2 regions of the Pseudoalteromonas sp. JB197 genome follow, and region 1 is predicted to be linked to the other one. Evidence: predicted binding sites of a transcription regulator. Region 1 holds the regulator's gene; the other holds the start of a gene.
The links. Region 1 encodes ArgR, which controls arginine synthesis, uptake and breakdown. Its sites were predicted from a motif close to ANTGAATANNTATTCANT; they were not measured.
Positions count from the first base shown of each region.

Region 2: the regulator ArgR is predicted to act here: its motif matches at 3,452-3,469, upstream of argC (N-acetyl-gamma-glutamyl-phosphate reductase).

Region 1 covers NZ_NRGZ01000001.1:46,568-62,729, forward strand. The annotation lists gene CIK86_RS00200 (Fe(3+) ABC transporter substrate-binding protein) at 228-1,232, shown strand; gene CIK86_RS00205 (iron ABC transporter permease) at 1,233-2,864, shown strand; gene CIK86_RS00210 (ABC transporter ATP-binding protein) at 2,865-3,914, shown strand; gene CIK86_RS00215 (Dyp-type peroxidase) at 3,965-4,864, shown strand; gene argR (transcriptional regulator ArgR) at 4,880-5,347, opposite strand; gene mdh (malate dehydrogenase) at 5,574-6,506, shown strand; gene ispB (octaprenyl diphosphate synthase) at 6,610-7,581, opposite strand; gene rplU (50S ribosomal protein L21) at 8,004-8,315, shown strand; gene rpmA (50S ribosomal protein L27) at 8,332-8,589, shown strand; gene cgtA (Obg family GTPase CgtA) at 8,820-9,977, shown strand; gene folA (type 3 dihydrofolate reductase) at 10,051-10,542, shown strand; gene CIK86_RS00255 (DUF3718 domain-containing protein) at 10,623-11,000, shown strand; gene CIK86_RS00260 (methyl-accepting chemotaxis protein) at 11,383-13,308, shown strand; gene CIK86_RS00265 (peroxiredoxin) at 13,401-13,874, shown strand; gene CIK86_RS00270 (S8 family peptidase) at 13,945-16,080, opposite strand.
Region 2 covers NZ_NRGZ01000001.1:432,444-437,779, reverse strand. The annotation lists gene CIK86_RS02045 (argininosuccinate synthase) at 1-581, opposite strand, end outside; gene CIK86_RS02040 (ornithine carbamoyltransferase) at 578-1,510, opposite strand; gene argB (acetylglutamate kinase) at 1,518-2,285, opposite strand; gene argC (N-acetyl-gamma-glutamyl-phosphate reductase) at 2,286-3,296, opposite strand; gene argE (acetylornithine deacetylase) at 3,525-4,679, shown strand; gene panP (pyridoxal-dependent aspartate 1-decarboxylase PanP) at 4,743-5,336, opposite strand, start outside.

The DNA of each region.
Region 1 (16,162 bases):
TATAGTCGCAATAGTTAAAATTATTTACTTATTATAAAACAACTGGTTACTTTGTTTGTTATGGTTTTTTATGTTGTGTTTTCATCATTGGCTGTCACGTTTGTGGGATATGTCTTACGTTGGTTTTCTATTTTAGCGATTTTAACAGGATCAGATTATATAAAGTGTGCACTTTTGGGTAAGGCACGGTAGAATTATTGATAATAGTTATTATTCAGGTGGAAAATATGAAAAAAGTATTCGCAATTGTAGTTGGTTTGGCTGTGTCGGCACCCGTTTTTGCAACTGAGTCCGTTAATATTTATTCTTTTCGACAGCCTTTTTTAATAAAACCAATTTTAGATGACTTTACCAAACAAACTGGTATTAAAACAAATGTAGTGTTTGCTAATAAAGGCTTAATAGAGCGCGTTAAGCGCGAAGGTAAACACAGCAAAGCCGATTTAGTATTAACGTCTAATTTTAGCGCCTTAATCCAACTTGAAGATTTAGATTTAACGCAAACGATTAGTAGCGAAGCAATTAATAACAATGTGCCTGCGGCATTTCGTGATGGCGACGGCCAGTGGGTGGCACTTACTAAGCGAGTACGTAATGTTTACTCGTCAAAAGAGCGTGTGGGCGCGCTACCTGAGCTGACTTATGAAGATTTGGCCGATCCAAAATATAAAGGGCAAATATGTACTCGCTCTGGTAAACATCCGTATAATTTGGGTTTAGTTGCATCCATGATTGCACACCATGGTGAAGCAGATACCAAAGTATGGCTTGAGGGGGTTAAAGCAAATTTAGCGCGTAAACCACAAGGTAACGATAGAGCGCAAGTAAAAGCAGTGAAAGAAGGTTTGTGCGATCTTGCATTTGGCAATAGTTACTATTTAGGTAAAATGCTGCAAGATGAAACCCAAAAAGAATGGGCACAAGCGGTAAATATTAACTTTCCGAACCAAATCAATCGCGGCTCGCATATAAATGTGTCGGGTGCAGTTATTACAAAATACGCTAAAAACCCTGAAAATGCCTTGAAACTCCTAGAGTATATGACCGACAATAAAGCGCAAAACATGTACGCTTCAATTAATATGGAATATCCGGTTAAGCCAGGCGTAGAATTATCAAGTTTAGTTGCATCTTGGGGAAGCTTTAAAGAAGATAGCTTACCACTTGATGAAATTAGTAAATATCGTCCGTTAGCGTTAAGGCTAATTGATGAGGTGAAATTCGATCTTTAAATGACTTATAAATTTCAGCTGTCTAAATGGCAGCTTTTTGCATGGTCGACAGGATTATTACTGTCGACCCCATTGTTTTTTCTGCTATTTGAATCTCTACAAGGTAACTCAGAGGTGTTTTCGCATCTTTGGGATACAGTGCTGTGGGATTACATTTCTAATACCGTATTACTTATTTTAGGTGTGTGTGTACTAAGCTGTGCTATTGCCTTACCACTTGGCTGGCTAACCGCTTATTGCCAGTTCCCGGGTAAAAAACAGTTTGAATGGGCGTTAATGCTGCCACTGGCTATGCCTACCTATATTATTGCCTATGTTTATACCGACTTGCTTGATTACGCAGGCCCAGTACAAAATACTCTCAGAGACTGGTTTGGGTGGCAATCGCCGGATGATTACTGGTTTTTTGATATACGCACTTTGCCCGGCGCTATTGTAATGCTTGCACTGGTGCTTTATCCCTATTTATATTTAATTTTTAAAACAGCCTTGCGTGAGCAGTCTTTTAAGTTAGTACAGGCTAGCCAGTTAATGGGGCTGTCGTCGTGGCAGAGCTTTTTTAGGGTGAGCTTAGTGTTATCGCGCGGCGCAATTGTAGCTGCGCTAGCGCTAATTAGTATGGAAACCATGGCTGACTTTGCCACAGTAAGCTACTTTGCTGTAAGCACCTTAACCACTGCCGTATACGATACTTGGTTTGGTTATTACTCGTTAACCGCTGCAGCTAAAATATCGGGCGTGATGTTATTACTATTGTTTTTAGCCTTAATGGCGGAGCGCTTTAGTCGCCGTAATCAAGCGGTGTTTGAGCGTCAGTCGGGTATAAATAGTGAAGCGCTTTATATATTAAAAGGCAAGTCGGCTTGGCTGGCAATGCTATTTTGCAGTGTGATTTTAATTGTTGCCTTTGTTATACCTATTGCTGTGTTAATAAAGTACGCCATTGTTTATTTTGATCAAGCATGGAGTAGTGAGTTTTTTAGCTATGCGTGGCAAAGTTTAAAGGTAGCTATAGTAGTAAGCGTAGTAACGCTGTTACTTAGTGTATTAGTGGTGTTTTATCAACGTATAGCCAAGCAAAATTATCCACTTATTCCGGGGCGATTAGCTAGCACCGGCTACGCTTTACCAGGAACAGTACTGGCTATTGCGGTGCTATTACCGCTTACGCTGTTAGAAAATACGGTAAACCGTGTGCTTGAGCCATACGACTTAAATATAGGCTTGTTACTCACTGGCAGTGTATTTACCATTATTTTTGCTTATGTAGTGCGTTTTTACGCAGTAGCACATGGCGCGATTGAGTCGAGCTTTTTACGCATTAGCCCCTCTCTCGACATGGCTAGCCAATCTATGGGCAAAAGCCAAGGCCATACGTTACGTTTGGTGCATTTACCCCTACTTAGACGCGGGTTGCTTACTGCGGCTTTGCTGGTGTTTATTGAATGCATGAAAGAGCTACCTACGGCTTTGTTACTTAGGCCGTTTAATTTTGAAAGCTTAGCTACGCATGTGTTTCAGTATGTGAGTGATGAGCAATTAGAGCTGGCTTCTATATCGGCATTATTTATTGTGCTGGTTGGATTTATCCCTCTGTATTTTATTAACCGTTCTATGGAGCAACGTAGTTAAATGAGTAGTTTGATTTTACAAGGCGTGAGCTATCAATATAACGGTACTAAGGTTATTCACGAGCTAAATTTAACCATAGGTAAAAACGAAATAGTGTGTTTGTTAGGTGCCAGTGGTTGTGGTAAAACCACCACCTTAAAAGCAATTGCAGGGCTAATAGAAACGCAACAAGGAAGCGTGTTTATCGATGGTAAGCTGGTGAGTAACGCCAATACATTTATCTCGCCAGAGCATCGTAATATTGGCATGATGTTTCAAGATTATGCGTTATTCCCGCATTTAACCGTGGCACATAATATTGCTTTTGGCTTAAGTAAAATGAGTAAAGAGCAAAAGCAACAGCGCGTTGATGAAATGCTTAAGCTGGTGCATTTAGTTGGCTGCGCCGACAGGTATCCGCATCAGTTATCGGGTGGGCAACAACAGCGCGTGGCGATTGCGCGTGCACTTGCTTACAAACCAAGTTTACTATTACTTGATGAGCCGTTTTCGAATATAGACACTCAAGTACGCTTTGAATTAATTGCCGATATTCGCCGCATAATTAAAACTCAACAAGTGTCGGCAGTATTTGTTACCCACTCAAAGGAAGAGGCTTTTGCATTTGCAGACACGCTGGCTATTATGCACCAGGGTAAAATAGCTCAACAGGGCACCCCAGAACAGCTTTTTGCTAAACCAAGCTCAAAGGAGGTTGCAGAGTTTCTCGGTCAGGGCATATACTTAAGCGCAGAAGTGTTAACAGCAACTGAATATAAAACCGCTTTTGGCCTAGTTGAGTCGGTTATTGCGCACCAGCATCAGGCTAATATAGGAAAAATATATGTGCGTCCTCATCAAATAGAGCTAATGAGCGACAATAAAAAAGATAGCCATAGTGAACGCGCCACCATATTAAGCAGTCGTTTTATTGGTTCGGCTTATGTTTACACTGTAGTTATTGCACAACAAGAAATAGAAGTTGCAGCGCAATATGGCCAGTCATTTGTTCAAAATGAGCAGGTTATAATAAAAATAAAACCCCACACGGTGAATTTTTTCGAATCATAAATTAATTTGTTATTCGCTGTGTTTATCTATTTATAAGCTAAGGAATAACAATGGCACAAGCGCAATCAGGGATTTGTGCTGAAGCAAACTTACACGGTTTGCATTTATTTTTTAATGTGTTTGATGGCCAAGATGAGTCATTACGTACAAAGCTCAAGCAAGTAAGCGCTATTGAGGAAGAGTTTAGCGATCAGTTTTCTGAATCTATGCTTTCTTGTATGGTGGCTATTGGTGCACAGTATTGGCCGCATATTTTGCCAGAGTATATCCCCAGTGAACTACAAAGCTTTCCTAATATAAATCATAATGAACACGCAATGAGCGTGCAGCCGTGTGATTTGTTTGTGCAAATACGTTCAGACCGCGAAGACGTTAATCATTTATTTGCACTGCAAATTTTAAAGTTATTTGCACCAGACGTAGAGCTGGTGGAACAAATTCGTAATTTTAGATTTTTAGATGGTCGCGATTTCAATGGTTTTATTTATGGTGGCAAAATGCCGCATGGCCGACAAAAGCGGGCAACGGCGTTAATAAATAAACCAGGTAGCTTTGAGGATCAAGGCAGTTATATTCATGTGCAACGTTATAAGCACGATCTAAGCGTATGGCAGCATCTATCGCTAGATGAGCAAGAGCAAATAATAGGTCGCACTCGCTTAGACAACACTCTTATAGCCCCAGCGCTTGAAACCAGCCATGCACAACGCAGTGAATTAAAAGATGAGCAAGGCCAGCCAATATTACTTAATCAAGGCATGCCTTATGGCGATGTTTACGAGCAAGGAATGCTGTCAATTACTTGCTCGGCCAGTGGAACCGCATTTGAACAGGTATTAAAAAGTCGTTTAGGTGAGGGGGAGTGCTATGATCATTGGCTTGATTTTACTCAAGCCGATATGGGGTCTGCGTTTTTTGCACCGTCAGTTGGGTTTTTAAAACAGTTATAACGCGTGTTTTAAATACTAAACCGTATCAAATAAAATACGTACCCGCTCTAGGGTTAAGTCTATTTCAGATATTTTAGCTGGGGCAATAAAAATAGTGTCGTCGCCAGCTATAGTACCTAACACGCCATCGGCTTTACCTAATGAGTCAAGTAAACGCGCAATAAGCTGAGCCGCGCCTGGGCTGGTACGGATAATAATCATCATTTCGTTATGCATTATATCAATAACAAGCTGGCGCAACGGGCTTTTTGCTGTGGGTACGCCCATTTCTGCTGGCAAGCAATACACCATTTCTTGTTTGGCATTGCGCGTTCGTACCGCGCCAAACTTACTAAGCATGCGCGACACTTTACTTTGGCTTATATTGTCAAAACCTTGCTCTTTTAACGAATCTACTATATCGCCTTGAGAACCAAAGTTTTCTTCTTTTAAAAGCGCTTTAAATGCTTTTACTAACGCTTCCTGTTTGTCTTGTGGTTGCATAGTTTTTATTTGCTTTTTATTATCCATGCCGCAAATTCTACACAAAAACGAATAATTATACAGCAGTTGTTTATTTAACTTGCCAGTTTACTGTATTCAGGCCAAATGTTTTTACAACTATGGTCTAAAATATTACGAAAATAGGCAGGATAAATTTGTTTTTAGTCGCTAATTTCTTTATCTTAGAGCCATAAATATTTCCTACCTCAAATCACGGAGAATTCCAATGAAAGTTGCTGTATTAGGTGCTGCAGGCGGTATCGGTCAAGCGTTGTCTTTATTATTAAAAACAGGCTTACCAGCTGGTTCTGAATTATCACTATATGATGTTGCACCAGTAGTTCCAGGTGTTGCGGTTGATCTATCTCATATCCCTACAGCGGTTAAAGTAGCTGGCTTTGGCGCTGATGCGTTAAATGAAGCGCTTAAAGATGCTGATATCGTACTTATTCCTGCTGGCATGCCACGTAAGCCAGGTATGGATCGTGCAGATTTATTTAATGTAAATGCTGGCATCATCAAAACGTTAGCAGAAGGCATAGTTGCAAGTTGTCCTAAAGCGTTAGTAGGTATTATTACTAACCCAGTAAACGGCACTGTACCAATTGTTGCTGAAGTATTTAAAAAAGCAGGTACTTACGACGCTAAACGCGTATTTGGTATTACTACGCTTGACGTTATTCGTTCAGAAGCATTTGTTGCTGAACTTAAAGGCGTAGACGTAGCAACTGTTAAAGTTCCTGTAATCGGTGGCCACTCAGGTACTACTATTTTACCTCTACTTTCTCAAGTTGAAGGCGTGAGCTTTACAGATGAAGAAGTTGCAGCACTTACTCCACGTATCCAAAATGCGGGTACTGAAGTTGTAAATGCTAAAGCGGGTGGCGGTTCAGCTACTTTATCAATGGGTGCAGCTGCAGCTCGTTTTTGTATGTCTTTAGTTAAAGGCCTACAAGGTGAAGACGTTGTAGATTACGCGTACGTTGCTGTTGAAAATGGCGATGCGGAGTACTTTGCACACCCAGTACGTTTAGGTAAAAACGGCGTAGAAGAAATTCTTTCTTACGGCGAACTAAGCGCATTTGAAACAAAAGCAAAAAATGACATGCTTGAAACACTGAAAAAAGACATCAAAGAAGGTGTTGATTTCATGGCGTAATAGCCAAAATCAAGTGACAAAAAAGCCTGCGTTTGCAGGCTTTTTTATTGCTCGGAATTTAGCTAACCTGCACCCAGGTTAGCTACACATAAAGGCAGTAAAGTTAGTGATCGCGATCAACTGCAATACGGGCAAGGCTCACAAGTGCTTGTTTATATTCAGACTCAGCTAAAAAGTCTAAGCAAGCAATGGCTTTGTCGGCTTCAAGTTCGGCCTTTTGCATCGTAAATTCAAGCGCATTGGTTTGTTTAAGTGCCGCTAAAATTTCTTCAAGATGATCCATGCCATTACTGTGCTCTATAGCGTCACGGATCAGCTGTGTTTGCTGCTCATTACCATGTTGCATTGCATAAATAAGCGGCAGAGTTGGTTTCCCTTCGGCTAAATCATCACCAATATTTTTACCTAATTGATCTGCATCTGCGTTGTAATCAAGTACGTCATCAACGAGCTGAAACGCAGTACCTAAATGCATGCCGTATAGGTTAAGCGCATCAAGCGTGGCTTGGTTTTGCTCAGTAATAATGGCCGCAAGGCCTGTAGCGGCTTCAAATAGCTTAGCGGTTTTAGAGTAAATAACCTGCATATAGCTGGCTTCAGTGGTGTCGGGGTCATTACAGTTCATTAACTGTAATACTTCACCTTCAGCAATAATGTTAGTTGCATCTGCAAGCACTTGCATTACCTGCATTTTACCAAGGCCAACCATGAGCTGAAATGAACGAGTGTAAATAAAGTCGCCCACTAATACGCTGGCAGCATTACCAAACTCAGCATTTGCTGTAGGCGTGCCTCGGCGTAAGTTAGATTCATCAACAACATCATCATGTAATAGTGTTGCGGTATGAATAAACTCAACAATAGTTGCAAGTGTAATATGATCTTTACCCTGATAACCCAATGCTCTGGCCGCTAGTATTGCCAACATTGGGCGCACGCGCTTGCCGCCACTGTTTACAATATACAAGCCAAGTTGGTTAACTAACGCCACATCTGAGCGCATTTGCGCATGTATAAGTTGATTGACGTCATTCATATCGTTTTCGATTAACGCCTGGATAGCTTTTATATCCATTGATCTCCGAGCCAATTTTTATGTGTGAACGGCGCAGATTGTACAACAAAAAAAGCACTAGCTCGATATTTTGTGACGATTCCCTGAAAAAACACGGTTAACATCGCTAATTAGCACTTAAATACGAGAGATAGCTGATTGATTAGTGTACAAAGTGTGCTGTAATTTATGTTTATTTATTATCCGTTGTAGTGTGTGTTTAGCTAAGGCAAATTATTTTCACTAATCGTGAAAAAGCGCTTGGCAAAAGGGCTATTTAATATAAAATAGGGGAAATATTGAATTGCTCTCAATGCAGCTACTTTTTATTCATTTTAATTACAAAATAGGCTTGCTAGTTATTACGCCGTAGCGTAAACTTCGCGCCCTATCGAAGAATATTTTAGTTGCGTCGATTTGAGGGCGCACAGACGGAGTTAATTATGTACGCGGTTTTCCAAAGTGGTGGTAAACAGCATCGTGTGACTGAAGGTCAAACGATTCGTCTTGAAAAATTAGACGTTGAAACTGGTGCAGCAGTAGAATTTGATTCAGTACTTTTAGTTGCTGATGGTGAGAAAATCGAGATTGGTGTACCGTTCGTAAACGGTGGTAAGATAACAGCTGAGGTTGTTTCACATGGTCGCGGTGAGAAGATTAAGGTTGTTAAATTTAGACGCCGTAAGCATTCTCGTAAGCAAATGGGCCATCGTCAATGGTTCACAGAAGTTAAAATCACTGGCATTAGCGCTTAATTAGAGGTACTTAGAAATGGCACATAAAAAAGCAGCTGGTAGTACTCGTAACGGTCGCGATTCAGAAAGCAAACGCCTAGGTGTTAAGCGTTTTGGTGGCGAATCAGTTCTAGCGGGTAGCATCATTGTTCGTCAGCGTGGAACTCGTTTCCACCCTGGTACAAACGTAGGTATCGGTAAAGACCACACTATCTTCGCAAAAGCAGATGGTAAAGTTCAGTTTGAACAAAAAGGTCCTTTAAACCGTAAATACGTAACTATCGTAACTGAGTAATCAGTAAGATAGTTAAAAAACCCCGCCTTTGCGGGGTTTTTTGTTTTCATTATTTTACAATATATACCCAAGCCTGCAATTATACCTATGGGTTTAAGTAGCGGGCTCTTTAACGAAGTTATAGAGCGATCTAATTCGTAAAATGGTTCAAATATTTATGCCAATTGGTATTAAGTTGGCTTGGGTATATAATAGTGTTATTAACAAGCCAATCCCTAAAGTGAGTAATCATGAAGTTTGTAGATGAAGTAGAAATTCGCGTAGAAGCTGGAGACGGTGGCGCCGGTATCGTGTCTTTCCGTCGTGAAAAATATATCCCAGAAGGTGGGCCTGACGGTGGTGACGGTGGTGACGGTGGTAGTGTTTATCTACAAGCGGATGAAAACTTAAATACCTTAATTGATTACCAATTTGAACGCTTCCATAGAGCAGATCGCGGTACTAATGGCCGCAGCCGTAACTGTACGGGTAAAAAGTCTGACGATTTAATTATTATGGTGCCTGTAGGTACACGTATTATGGACGTTGATACGCAAGAGGGATTAGGGGATTTAACCCAACATGGCCAAAAGATTTTGGTGGCAAAAGGCGGTTTCCATGGCTTAGGAAATGCGCGTTTTAAATCAAGTACAAACCGTGCTCCGCGTCAAAAAACCTTAGGGACAGAAGGTGAAGTACGCAACCTTAAACTAGAGTTATTGTTACTAGCAGATGTAGGCTTATTAGGTTTGCCAAATGCAGGTAAGTCTACCTTTATCCGTAGTGTATCGGCAGCAAAACCAAAAGTAGCAGATTACCCATTTACGACGCTTATTCCAAATTTAGGTGTGGTACGTCCTGAAGCGAATAAATCATTTGTTATCGCTGATATACCAGGCTTAATTGAAGGCGCATCGGATGGTGCTGGTTTAGGTATTCAATTTTTGAAACACCTAGAGCGCTGTAGAATATTACTGCATATTATTGATGTAATGCCAGTTGATGGCTCAAATCCAGTTGATAATGCATTTGCGATTGTTAATGAGTTACATCAGTACAGCCCTAAATTAGCAGAAAAACCGCGCTGGTTGGTATTTAATAAAATAGATTTATTACCAGCTGACGAAGCAAAAGCTTTATGTGAAAAAATTGCACAAGAGCTAGGCGAAACTGAAAATATTTACAGTATTTCTGCTATTAATAAATCAAATACTCAACCACTAATTCATGACGTAATGACATTGCTTGAAAGCATGCCAAAAGAGAAATTCGTTGAAACTACAGACGAAGAGGTTGAGTTTAAGTGGGACACCTATCATCAAAAAGCCGCTAAAAAGAGCGACGATGATGATGATTGGGATGAGTGGAATGAAGATGATTACGACGTAGAAGTTGTGTACGAGCGTTAATTATAATTAATTACATATAAAAGGAGCTTATGCTCCTTTTTCTTTGTTTAATAATAAATACTGGATAATTAGTGTGATAATTTCAATGATTGCTGCAATGGCAAATAACCGTGTAATTGGCCTTAATAATACAATGCCTTGGCATTTACCTGGAGACTTACAGCATTTTAAAAAAGTAACCACAGGTAAACCTGTGATTATGGGGCGCAAAACATTTGAGTCTATTGGACGGCCTTTACCTGGGCGTCGTAATATTATTATTACCCGTAATAGCCAGTATCAAGCAACTGGAATAGAAGTTGTTACAACGCCAGAGGCCGCGTTAAATTTAGTTGCTGATGTGGAAGAGGTGATGATCATTGGTGGTGGAAATATTTATCAACAATTTTTAGAAAGTGCACAAAGACTTTATTTAACCTTTATAGACTTAGATGTTGAAGGTGACACTCAGTTTCCTGATTACGAGAAAGCGGCAAACTGGCAGGTTAAAGATGAAGTACAAATGGCTGCGGATGAAAAAAATCAATATAGTCATAAATTTGTAACTTTATATAAAAAAGCTTAACATTATTGCGAAGTACTGAGCATATTGGTACAATATTAACTAATCCAATAGGAATAAAGCATTGTAAAAAAGGGTTTTCCATGATTAAGTTATCAAAGCTAGTTGTTATTACTGCGATTGCAGCCGGTTCGTTTGCATATACTGCCCCTGCACAAGCAGATGATCAGTTAGCGATTTCCATTTGTGAGTATATTGCTGCGGATGATAAAAATCGTTTGCGTAGTAAGCTTAAAAGCTCACGAGTGAAAGTTCGCAATATATATGACGCAGTATTTTGTAATGGTAATAATTTATTACGACATGCAGTGGCAAGTAACGCACTAGATAGTGGCGAATATATAGTTAAAAACCTATCTAAAAGCTCACTAGAAGATGGCGCTGATGTATCATGGGCTGAATCGAACGGTCATTCAGGATCGCCCTTAATTGCGATAATTAAAGAGCGCGCAGGTCTTTAATTTTACAATAAATACGATTAAACCACGTTTTATACGTGGTTTTTTTACGCCTGTATTTTTATAAATAATTTTATATAACACAGCACTATTTTAGTGTTGTAATCCCCCCCTTTTAACACAAACGCCAACCTTATTAAAAACATAACCCTTTTTACTTATTAACTTACTTATTGTGTTGAAATGAACTTATAGCCGACTCTATAGGTGCTGAAGTTAAAGTAACCTAGGAATAGCCACACAAAATAACTCATTGTTTTTATTTGGGTTAACATTCTTGTTGTTGCTTTGACAGCTCATGAATTTAATACGATTGTTAGTATTTGCCATTAAACTGTCATAAATAGTCAATATTCTACGCGCATATGATTTTAGGGATTTATTTATGCGCGCCTCTACATTTACCCGCTTACTGGCTGTTTTGTTAACTCTCGCAAGTGTTTTATTAGCTATGACTCTACTTTGGGCCAGTCAAACTTTACTTAAACTAGAGCAGCAAGACGGTGCATATAGACAGCTTAAAAATACGATTATGGTTGATCTAGCGAGCTATCTAAGTAATTACTTAGCACAAGGCGATAGCCAATACTTAACACAAGCCTCAAGTTTAATCTCGCAAGTAGAGCAAAAACAGTTAACGCTATTACCAGCAGCTTTTAAATCACAACTTACTGAGCAGTTAATTACTCTAAATAATGATATAAACGGTAAATATAGAGCCTTGGGTAAGCTCTCTGGTAACGAAACGGCTTTACTTGATAATGCGCTAAGGCAAATGGCTGGTTCGGCATCCTCGTTAATTAATTATGCGCGCTCAGCTTCGGATAATAGTCACAACACGCTTAGTTATTATAAATTGGCCAATGAGTATTATAGTGAAGTGATTAACTTATCATTATTTAGTTATCAACTGGTGCTAGATTATCAGCAGAGTGTAGAGCAGAGCTTGCAACAAAGCGTGAAAAATTTAAATGTATTAGCAGCAAAAATAGAGCAGCTACCAAACTTAGGTGTGATGGATAAAGTAGATGAGTATAGTTTATTTATTGACGAGCAAAGTGAAGATTTAGCTACTGATATTAAATCAGAATTAAGTAGTTGGCCAAATCGCTATCCTCGGGATTTAACCAGTACATTAACTCAGGCACAACAACGACAGACGGGGGCCGATGAATTGCGCACGCAGCTTAGTAATTTATCTAAAACAGTGATAAATGCAGAGCAAGCACTAAAAACACAACAAGATAATTTAAAGCAGCAAGTATTTTGGGTGTTTTGTGTTGCTATTAGTGGACTCGTGATACTTGCTGGCGGTGTTTATATTGTTCAGCGTAATCTGGTACTTAATCCTCTTCGACGATTGCGCGACGGGTTTGCATTTTTAATTGAAACGAATGAGTTTAAAAATATTGTCAGTAGCAATCCAAAAACAGAGGTAGGGGAAATAGCCCAATACTTTAATCAGTTAATTGAACGCCAGCGCATAGAAGCACAAGAGCGAGCGCAAATGCTAAAAGTAGTGAATGCTTTTATGCAGCAAATGAGTACACACTTACAGACGATTGAGCAACAAACCACTACGAGTTATGGGCAAGTGGAACAGAATCAGTATTTACTAACCGATATTCAGCAGATTGGAGAGCAAGTTAATGATATTAATACACAAGTAGCTGATAACGCACAAAGTACCTTTAGTGCCATGGAACAAAGCTTAGGATTTGCGCAAAGTATGTTAAGTGCGAGTGCCGATACACAGGCACGGGTTGAACGCAGTATACAAAGCTTACAAGAACTGCTTAATGGTGTTGAAGGCGTAAGTAAAATTATAGAAGTAATACGTAATATTGCAGATCAAACCAACTTACTTGCGCTAAATGCAGCAATAGAATCAGCTAGAGCAGGTGAGCATGGTCGCGGCTTTGCAGTAGTGGCAGATGAAGTTAGGCAATTGGCACTGCAAACGCAAGGCTCGCTGAGCGAGATAAATGGGCAGCTCACCATACTGAGTGAAAACTCACGGCTAGTTGCTACGCAAATAACAGCATTAACCCAAGGTGCTCAATCGCAAACGCAAAATGCCCAAGAACTTAAGTTAAATTCGGAAGCGGTGGCAAGTAATGCAAAAAATGCTAATAAAGTAGCGTTTGAGGCGATGAAGCTTGCTAAGCAGCAAAGCAATTTATTAGATAACTTTAGTCAGTCAATGGCTGAAATGAAGGGGCAAGTAAGTGAGTCGAGCTCGTTGGTGGATGATATACGACATCAGCTACAACAACAAATTCATTCGATTAAAGGGGGCCTGGGGTTGTAATAAATTAGCTTTAGCGCTCATCTTATATCATGCTCTAAATTCTATGTGCTAAGCTGTATGCTGGTTTTATTTTATAAAATGAAGGATTTATAATGATTGTACAAGGTCAAACTATTCCCTCGGTTACGCTAAGCCAGTTAACCGACGATGGTATGCAAACACTGACTAACAGTGAATTATTTGCAGATAAAAAAGTTGTATTGTTTGCAGTCCCTGGTGCGTTTACACCTACCTGTTCAAATGCACACTTACCTGAGTTTATTACTCTGGCAGATAAAATAAAAGCAAAGGGCGTTGATGCAATTTATTGTGTATCGGTAAACGATGCGTTTGTTATGAAAGCATGGGGAGCATCACAAAATGCACAAGAAATAGCCATGCTGGCAGACGGCGATGCGAGCTTTACCAAAGCATTAGGCCTTGATATGAATACGGCAGGGTTTGGCGGTGTGCGTTCAAAGCGTTACGCAATGATCGTGGAAAATAGTGTAGTAACCGGTTTATTTGTAGAGCAAGAAAAAGAATTTGTGGTTAGTCGTGCTGCTGCTGTTTTAGAAAAGCTATAGAATAAATTAGCGATTTGAAAATACAAAAGCCGATGTTGATGCAACATCGGCTTTTTGCAATTATTGCTTATTAAGGCTGATATTGCCCGCTAAGTGTTAAGCCCGAGAAGGTTTTATACGCGTTAACACTTAAGTGCCACGTACCCGCTTGTGGGCTTGAGAAAGTACAGGTTTCGGCATTACCATTTTTATATGGACGACAATCGTAACTCGATGTCGTGGGCTGACTGCCAAACTTAACAAACAAATCAGCATCGCCTGTGCCACCGCTTGTTGTTACTGTAAATGTAGCCATACCTGCTGGCACGTCTAGTGTGTAATGCTTCCATTGACCTGCATTAGCACTCACATCGCTTACAGTGCCACCACCAGCTTGAGGTGTGCCTGAGCCCCCGCCCGAAGCTGCTGTAATATTACCAGTTAAGCTGATCCCAGAATAGGCAGAATAACCTCGTAGCATCACATGATACGTACCTGATGTAGGGTTATCGATTGAACACTCTTCGTTGTTACCACTTTTGTAAGGGCGGCAATCGTATGTAGAGGTTGTTGGCTTACTGCCAGAGCGCACGTATAAATCGGCATCACCAGTGCCTCCACTCATAGTGAAAGTGACATTAGTTGCGCCACTGGGCACTGTCATTGTATAAAATGTTTCTGAGTTAGTTGCGCCGCTTAAACCGGTTTGAGTTTCGCCATCAAGAAGTTCATTACCACTTGGTGGTGGTGCAGTGCCACCACTTGCAGCAGCTACGGCAGCTGCTGCATCAACAATACCGGTACCACAGCTAGTACATGTGGCTGGGAACGAGCGGGTGGTTGTTTTTAAAATATTTTCGATTTCATCGGGAGTAGCATTCGGCTTTGCTTGTTTTATCAGTGCCGCTACGCCAGCAACATGGGGGGCTGCCATTGATGTACCCTGCGAAAAACCGTAGCTATCACTAGAAGGGGTTGACGAACCGGCGTTATAAGTGGATAAAACACCTTCAGAATCGTTAGCAAAACTTTGCGCACCACCCGGTGCGGCAACATCAATATTACTACCGTAATTAGAGTAATAAGCACGACCGCCATTACGGCCAACCGAGGCTACATTTACCACGCCATTACAGTTGCCTGGGTTATAGTTTGCTGAGTTATCGTTATCGTTACCGGCAGCAATTACCACTACTGTGCCGTTATTACGTGCGGTGTTAATAGCACTTTGTGTTGTAGAGCTACATGAGCCACTGCCCCCTAAGCTCATATTTATTACATCTGCAGGATTGGCATTTGCCGGTAGCCCAGATACATTGCCACCAGAAGCCCAAATAATACCATCAGCAATATCAGAGGTTAAACCGCCGCACTTACCTAGTACACGTACAGGCACTACTTTGGCGCCGTAAGCAACCCCAGCAACACCCTCACCATTATTAGTAACTGCAGCAACAGTACCCGCTACATGTGTGCCGTGCCAGCTAGAGTTTTGTGCACCGTTAGTACCACATTCATTGGCAGCAACCGCATCGCCCGGATCGCGGGCATCGCTATCGCGACCATTGCCATCATTAGCCACCGATAAATTCGAGATCATATCGTAACCGGGTAAAATATTAGCGTTTAAATCAACATGAGGGCGATAGCCTGTATCGAGTACAGCAACAACAACACCGCTACCAGTGGCTGTATCCCACGCGGTAGGTAAGTTTAAGCCGCCAGCTTGTTCATAATAATGCCATTGGTCGTCAAATCGTGGATCATTAGGCGTTGCAAATGGTTGCAGCATTTGATCGACTTCAATGTATTCAACATTGCCAGATTCAAGCATTTCTTGCATAAATTGCTGTGCTTCTTGTGCATTTAGCTTTTTACTTGCACGCATTACATGGTGATTATTAAGTGCCATGGCACGAATATACTTCGCTTTTACTTTGCCTTTTTTAGAGGTGTAATTTTTAACAAAGCTCTGCGCTTTATTTTGCATATTCGATTGGCTTACATCTGTGTCTGTAGCTGCAAAGCTAGCTAAATCATTAGTGTTATTTTTATATTTAATAATGAATTGTGTTTCAAAACCAGTTTGATTTTGTAATTTAGCTGTTGTTTCTGCCATTGATGGTGCAATTGCTTGTGCAGGAGTTGCAATACTCGATGTTGCAGCAAATAGTGAGCTGATAGTAAAGGCTATTGCACACTTTTTAAATGATTTACCTGTTGTCATGATTATCCTTAGTTTTTATTTATTATTTCGTAGCACAAATCCACGAAGTGGGTACAAAGGTAAATGATCTGTTAAATTAATT
Region 2 (5,336 bases), 380 kb from region 1:
TCAAGTTCGCCGCCTTCGTGCGAAATATGCCATGCGTTTGCATCACGGCTATAAATTTTTGTAGCCGATGCCGAACATGGAATATCGCGCTCAGCTAAGTAATCTAGCAATGACTCACGGCTTGATAAATCCCACTCACGCCATGGTGCAATTACTTGTAAATCAGGGGCAAGCGCTGCAAAACACGATTCAAAACGTACTTGGTCGTTACCTTTACCAGTACAACCATGAGAAAGTGCATCTGCACCTACTTTACGCGCAATTTCTACCTGTGCTTTAGCAATAATTGGGCGCGCCATAGACGTACCTAATAAATAAGTACCTTCGTAAATTGAGCCTGTTTTAAGCGTAGGATAAATGTAATCACTTACCATTTCGTCTTTTAAGTCAACTACATAACACTCAGAAGCACCCGATGCGATAGCTTTAGCTTCTACGCCTTCAAGCTCCTCTGCACCTTGGCCAACATCGGCCACAAAGGCAATAACTTCACAGCCGTAATTCTCTTTTAACCATGGCACAATGGCCGACGTATCAAGTCCACCTGAATAGGCTAAAACGACTTTTTTAAATGAACTCATAGGTGTTCCTTAACAAAATTTGGATTTAATAATGTAACTAGCAGAGCGTTTTGCGCATGCATACGATTCTCGGCTTGTTGTATAATTTTTGACGCTGGACCGTCCATTACCTCAGAGGTAATTTCGAACTCACGGTGTGCCGGTTGGCAATGTAACACTGTTGTTGCACCGGTTTGCTCTAATAATGCTTTATTTAATTGATAAGGCATGTATTTTTCTTTTACTAACTCAAGTGGTGTGGTGTCGCCCATTGATACCCAAGTGTCGGCGTATACTGCGTTTGCACCAACAGCAGCTTCTACTCTGTCGCTCACCATTACTGATGCACCATTCATTGCTGCTATTTGTTCCGCTTTTTTCAGAACTTGTGAATCTGGAGAACATCCTTTAGGCGTAACGGCAACAAAGTCTGTACCTAATGTTGCAGCAAGCAACATTAATGAATGCGTTACGTTGTTGCCCTCACCTAAATAAGCTAACTTTAATTGACTCACATCGCCATGCACTTCCTGTAGTGTTAAAAAATCAGCAAGTGCTTGGCAAGGATGATATAAATCACACAAGCTATTAACTACTGGCACCGATGAATACTGCGCTAATGTGGTTAATGTACTGTGCTGATTTACGCGCGCTACAATACCATCTGCCCAGGTAGAAATATTAAGAGCAAAATCTTTTACTGACTCACGTGCACCCATCGCGCCATTTTGTTGATCTAAATACACGGCATGACCGCCTAAGCGATTTATACCAATATCAAACGATAAACGTGTACGTAAGCTTTGTTTTTCAAATAAAGTAACCACTGACTTACCAGCCAATACTTGGCTGTATTTTTTAGGGTTTGCTTTAATATCTTGCGCTAGCTTTAATAAGTTAAGTGCGCCTTGTTGGTCTAATTCTAAACCCGTTAAAAAATTCTCAAACATAATAAACCTATGGTGTAATTTTAGTTCCGACATGCTTGCCTTGCAGCAAAGCTGTTAAGTTTTCTGGCTTTTGCCAGCTGGAAATATACACACCGCGTCGTAAGTGTTGGGCAGCGTGAAGACTGGTCTTAACTTTGACCTCCATCCCGCCCACAATTACTCCTTCATTTATTAAAGTATCAATGTGTTTTGTATCTAGTTGATGTAAAGGCTGCTTATTTGCATCAAGCACTGCTTCAACATCGGTCATAAATATTAGTTCTGCGTTTAAGTTGTTGGCAATTGCAGCGGCGGCTTCGTCAGCATTAACGTTGTACCAAAGCCCTTGCAAGTCAAAACCAATTGAGCTGACAATTGGCATACGGCCAATTTTTAGTAAATCGTTAATAATCGAATCATCGTTACTGGTACATTTACCCACTAAACATAATGCTTTTAGTTTTTGCGTGGCAGTAACACCAGCTTCATACAAACTTAAACCAACTGGTTTATGGCCAGCATTAATTGCCGCACTCATTAATTGTTTATTAGCACAACCTGCAAGCGCACCCACTATGTACGGCATTTGCTCTTTAGGGCTAATACGTAAACCTTGATGCTTTGCACTGGCAAAACCAGCGTCTTTAAGCCAAGTGTCTACAAGCGCGCCTCCGCCATGCACAATGACAAACTGCGCGTTGTGCTGCTCATTAAGTACTGAAAATAATGCTTTTGCCGCGTTTTCGGTATTAAGTACAGCGCCACCAAGTTTAATTACCCAGGTTTTTTTACTCATTTAAAACGATCCTTTTAAGCCTGTGGTATGCGCCAATCCCATTGATAAATTAATACACTGCAAAGCTTGTCCTGCAGCGCCTTTTAATAAATTATCAATGGCAGCTATAACAATTAACTGTGTGCCTTGTTGCTGCCAGCCAATATCTACATATGGCTGTTTAGCTACGCCTTTAATTGAGGGGATTTTATCGCCCAGTAAACGAATTAACGGCTCATCGGCAAGTACTTGGTACGCTTGTGTTACTTGCTCAATGGTGACATTAGGCTTTAATTGCACATAAATAGTTTCTAAAATACCACGCGGGAAATTACCTAAATGGGGGGTAAATAAAACACTGTGACCAAGGTGTTGCTCTATTTCAGGGCCATGACGATGATTAAATAAACCATAAGGGGCAAGCGACACTTCGCAAAAATGGGTACCAATACTAGCTTTACGCCCTGCGCCGGTTACACCCGATACCGCATTAATTATAATTGTTTGCTCAGTTAATAAACCGGCCTGCTGCAAAGGCTTAAGTGCATTAAGCGCAGCCGTAGGATAACAACCCGCTACAGCTACTAATTTCGCCGCGGCAATAGCATCGCTATTCCACTCAGCTAAACCATAAGCAGCTTGATTTAATAACTCTGGATGTTGGTGCTCAAAGCCATAATAAGTAACGTAGTCGTCATTGCTCGCAAGGCGATAGCCGCCAGATAAATCAAATACCTTTTTACCCATGGCTAAAAAACGCGGCGCTAAATCTACGCTTACTTTATGATCGGTACATAAACACACGTAATCGGCGCTGTTTTTAATATCGCTAAAAGCAGATTCACTAAGAGGCAGTAAAGGCTGATTGAGTAGCCCTAAGTGTTCGGGGTATAAATCACTCAGCAATTTATTTTTATCTAAGCTACCTTGCGATACATAACAGCCAGTTAAAATTAGTTTAGGGTGCTTAGCAACTAAACTTGCTAGTTCTGCGCCGCTATAACCGCTTGCGCCAATAATCACTACATTCATTGTTTACTCGTTATTTAAAATTAGTTACTACTTATCCATGTTGTTCGCTTAAACTAGCTCTGGGGCTAATTAAGACTTTAATTAATTAATTAATGAATGTTGATTATCGTCGTATTATTTTCATGGCGCTACTTTTAAAATATTTATGCTTAAAAAGTGAATTGATATTCATCATAAATACTTTTATATTGTTATGCAATTAAATTGATTACTTATTTTGGATTTTTTATGTCTTTGCCTTCATTTATTTCTATGTACCAACAATTAATTGCAGCGCCTTCTATTAGTGCCATTGAAGATAGCCTGTGTATGAGTAATAAAAATGTTATTGAATTACTGGCACAATGGTGTGAAAGCTTAGGTTTTAGCTGTGAAATAATTGAATTAGAAGGCGGCAAAGGTCGCTATAATTTATTAGCTAAACGCGGTAAAGGCGATGGTGGATTAATGCTCGCTGGCCATACCGATACAGTGCCATTTGACGATAGCCGCTGGAATCATAATCCATTTAAATTGACCGAGCACAACAACAAACTATATGGCTTAGGTAGTATTGATATGAAAGGCTTTTTTGCTTTTGTACTGCAAGCTATTAGTGAACTTGATGAAAAACAGCAAACTCAGCCTATTTTGATCTTAGCCACCGCCGATGAAGAAACAACAATGGCCGGTGCTCAGCAAATTTGTAAACATCCAAATTTAAAACCGGATCGCTGTATAATTGGCGAACCCACTGATATGACTCCGGTATTTACACATAAAGGGCATATGAGTACCGCAATTAGAGTAGTCGGACGCTCAGGCCATAGCTCAGATCCCGAACGTGGTGTTAACGCCATCGAAGTAATGCACAAAGTGATTACAAAACTACTGATCTTAAAAGAACAGTTAAAGCATAAGTATTCAATAGAACACTTTGAAATACCCTATCCAACCTTAAATTTTGGTAATATTCATGGCGGCGACAACGCGAACAGAATTTGTGGTTGCTGCGAAATGCATATAGATATGCGCCCATTACCGGGCTTAAGCGTGCAAGAGCTGCAAATGTTAGTACTTGATGCAACTCACGAAATAAACCAGCAATACCCTAATGCCGTAAGCGTAATTGATTTACACGAACCAATTCCTGCATTTACTGGTAGCACCGATAGCGCTTTGGTTAAACTAGCCGAAAAAATAGCGGGGCAAAAAGCGGTGGCAGTAAACTACTGTACAGAAGCACCATTTATTCAACAGCTTGGTTGTGAAACCATAGTAATGGGCCCCGGCTCTATAAACCAAGCGCACCAACCTGATGAATTTTTAGCAATGGAAAAAATTAAGCCTTCACAGCAAATTATCACTAATATAATTAAAGCGAGTTGTTTTAGCTTTTCTTAATTGCGATTATAAAAATAAAAAAGACGCTAAATAGCGTCTTTTTTATTTAAGCTAATATTTTAATTACATATACTTGCTTAAATACTTTTTAAATACCGGATCTGTTTTAGCCAACTCTTTTTGTTCAGCTAAAATTTCTTTTAAAATAACGCCTGATGTAAGTGGGTTAGCAAGTACTACCCTAAATACCACGGTGGGCTGATTATCGTATTGAGTAGGCGTTAAACGCGTACGTGATACAAATGATCGCCCTGATTCACGTTGCCGTTTTTGCATACTTGCAGTAAAGCGATTAAGTGAGGCAAAAATATCAATCCGTGTTTGTGGATCAGCATCTGCAATTGCCTGCTTTATTTGCTTAGGCACATAACGATACGTTAATAAGCACAGCTCTGGCTCTGAGATCAGCTCAAAATCTTCATCTGCTTTAATTAAATTAGCAAAGTAATGGGCTTTTTTAATACTACGATCGATTAGCATTTCGTAGCCTTTACGGCCAATTACACGTAAGCAAGCATGTACTAACATTGCCATACCCGGGCGACTTCCCTCAAGTGTATGGCTACCTAAATCTTTTGAGCCTTTACGTAAAATATACTCTGCATGATGTTCAATTGCATCGGTAGCGGTTGGATCTTTAAACAACACCAGCCCAGC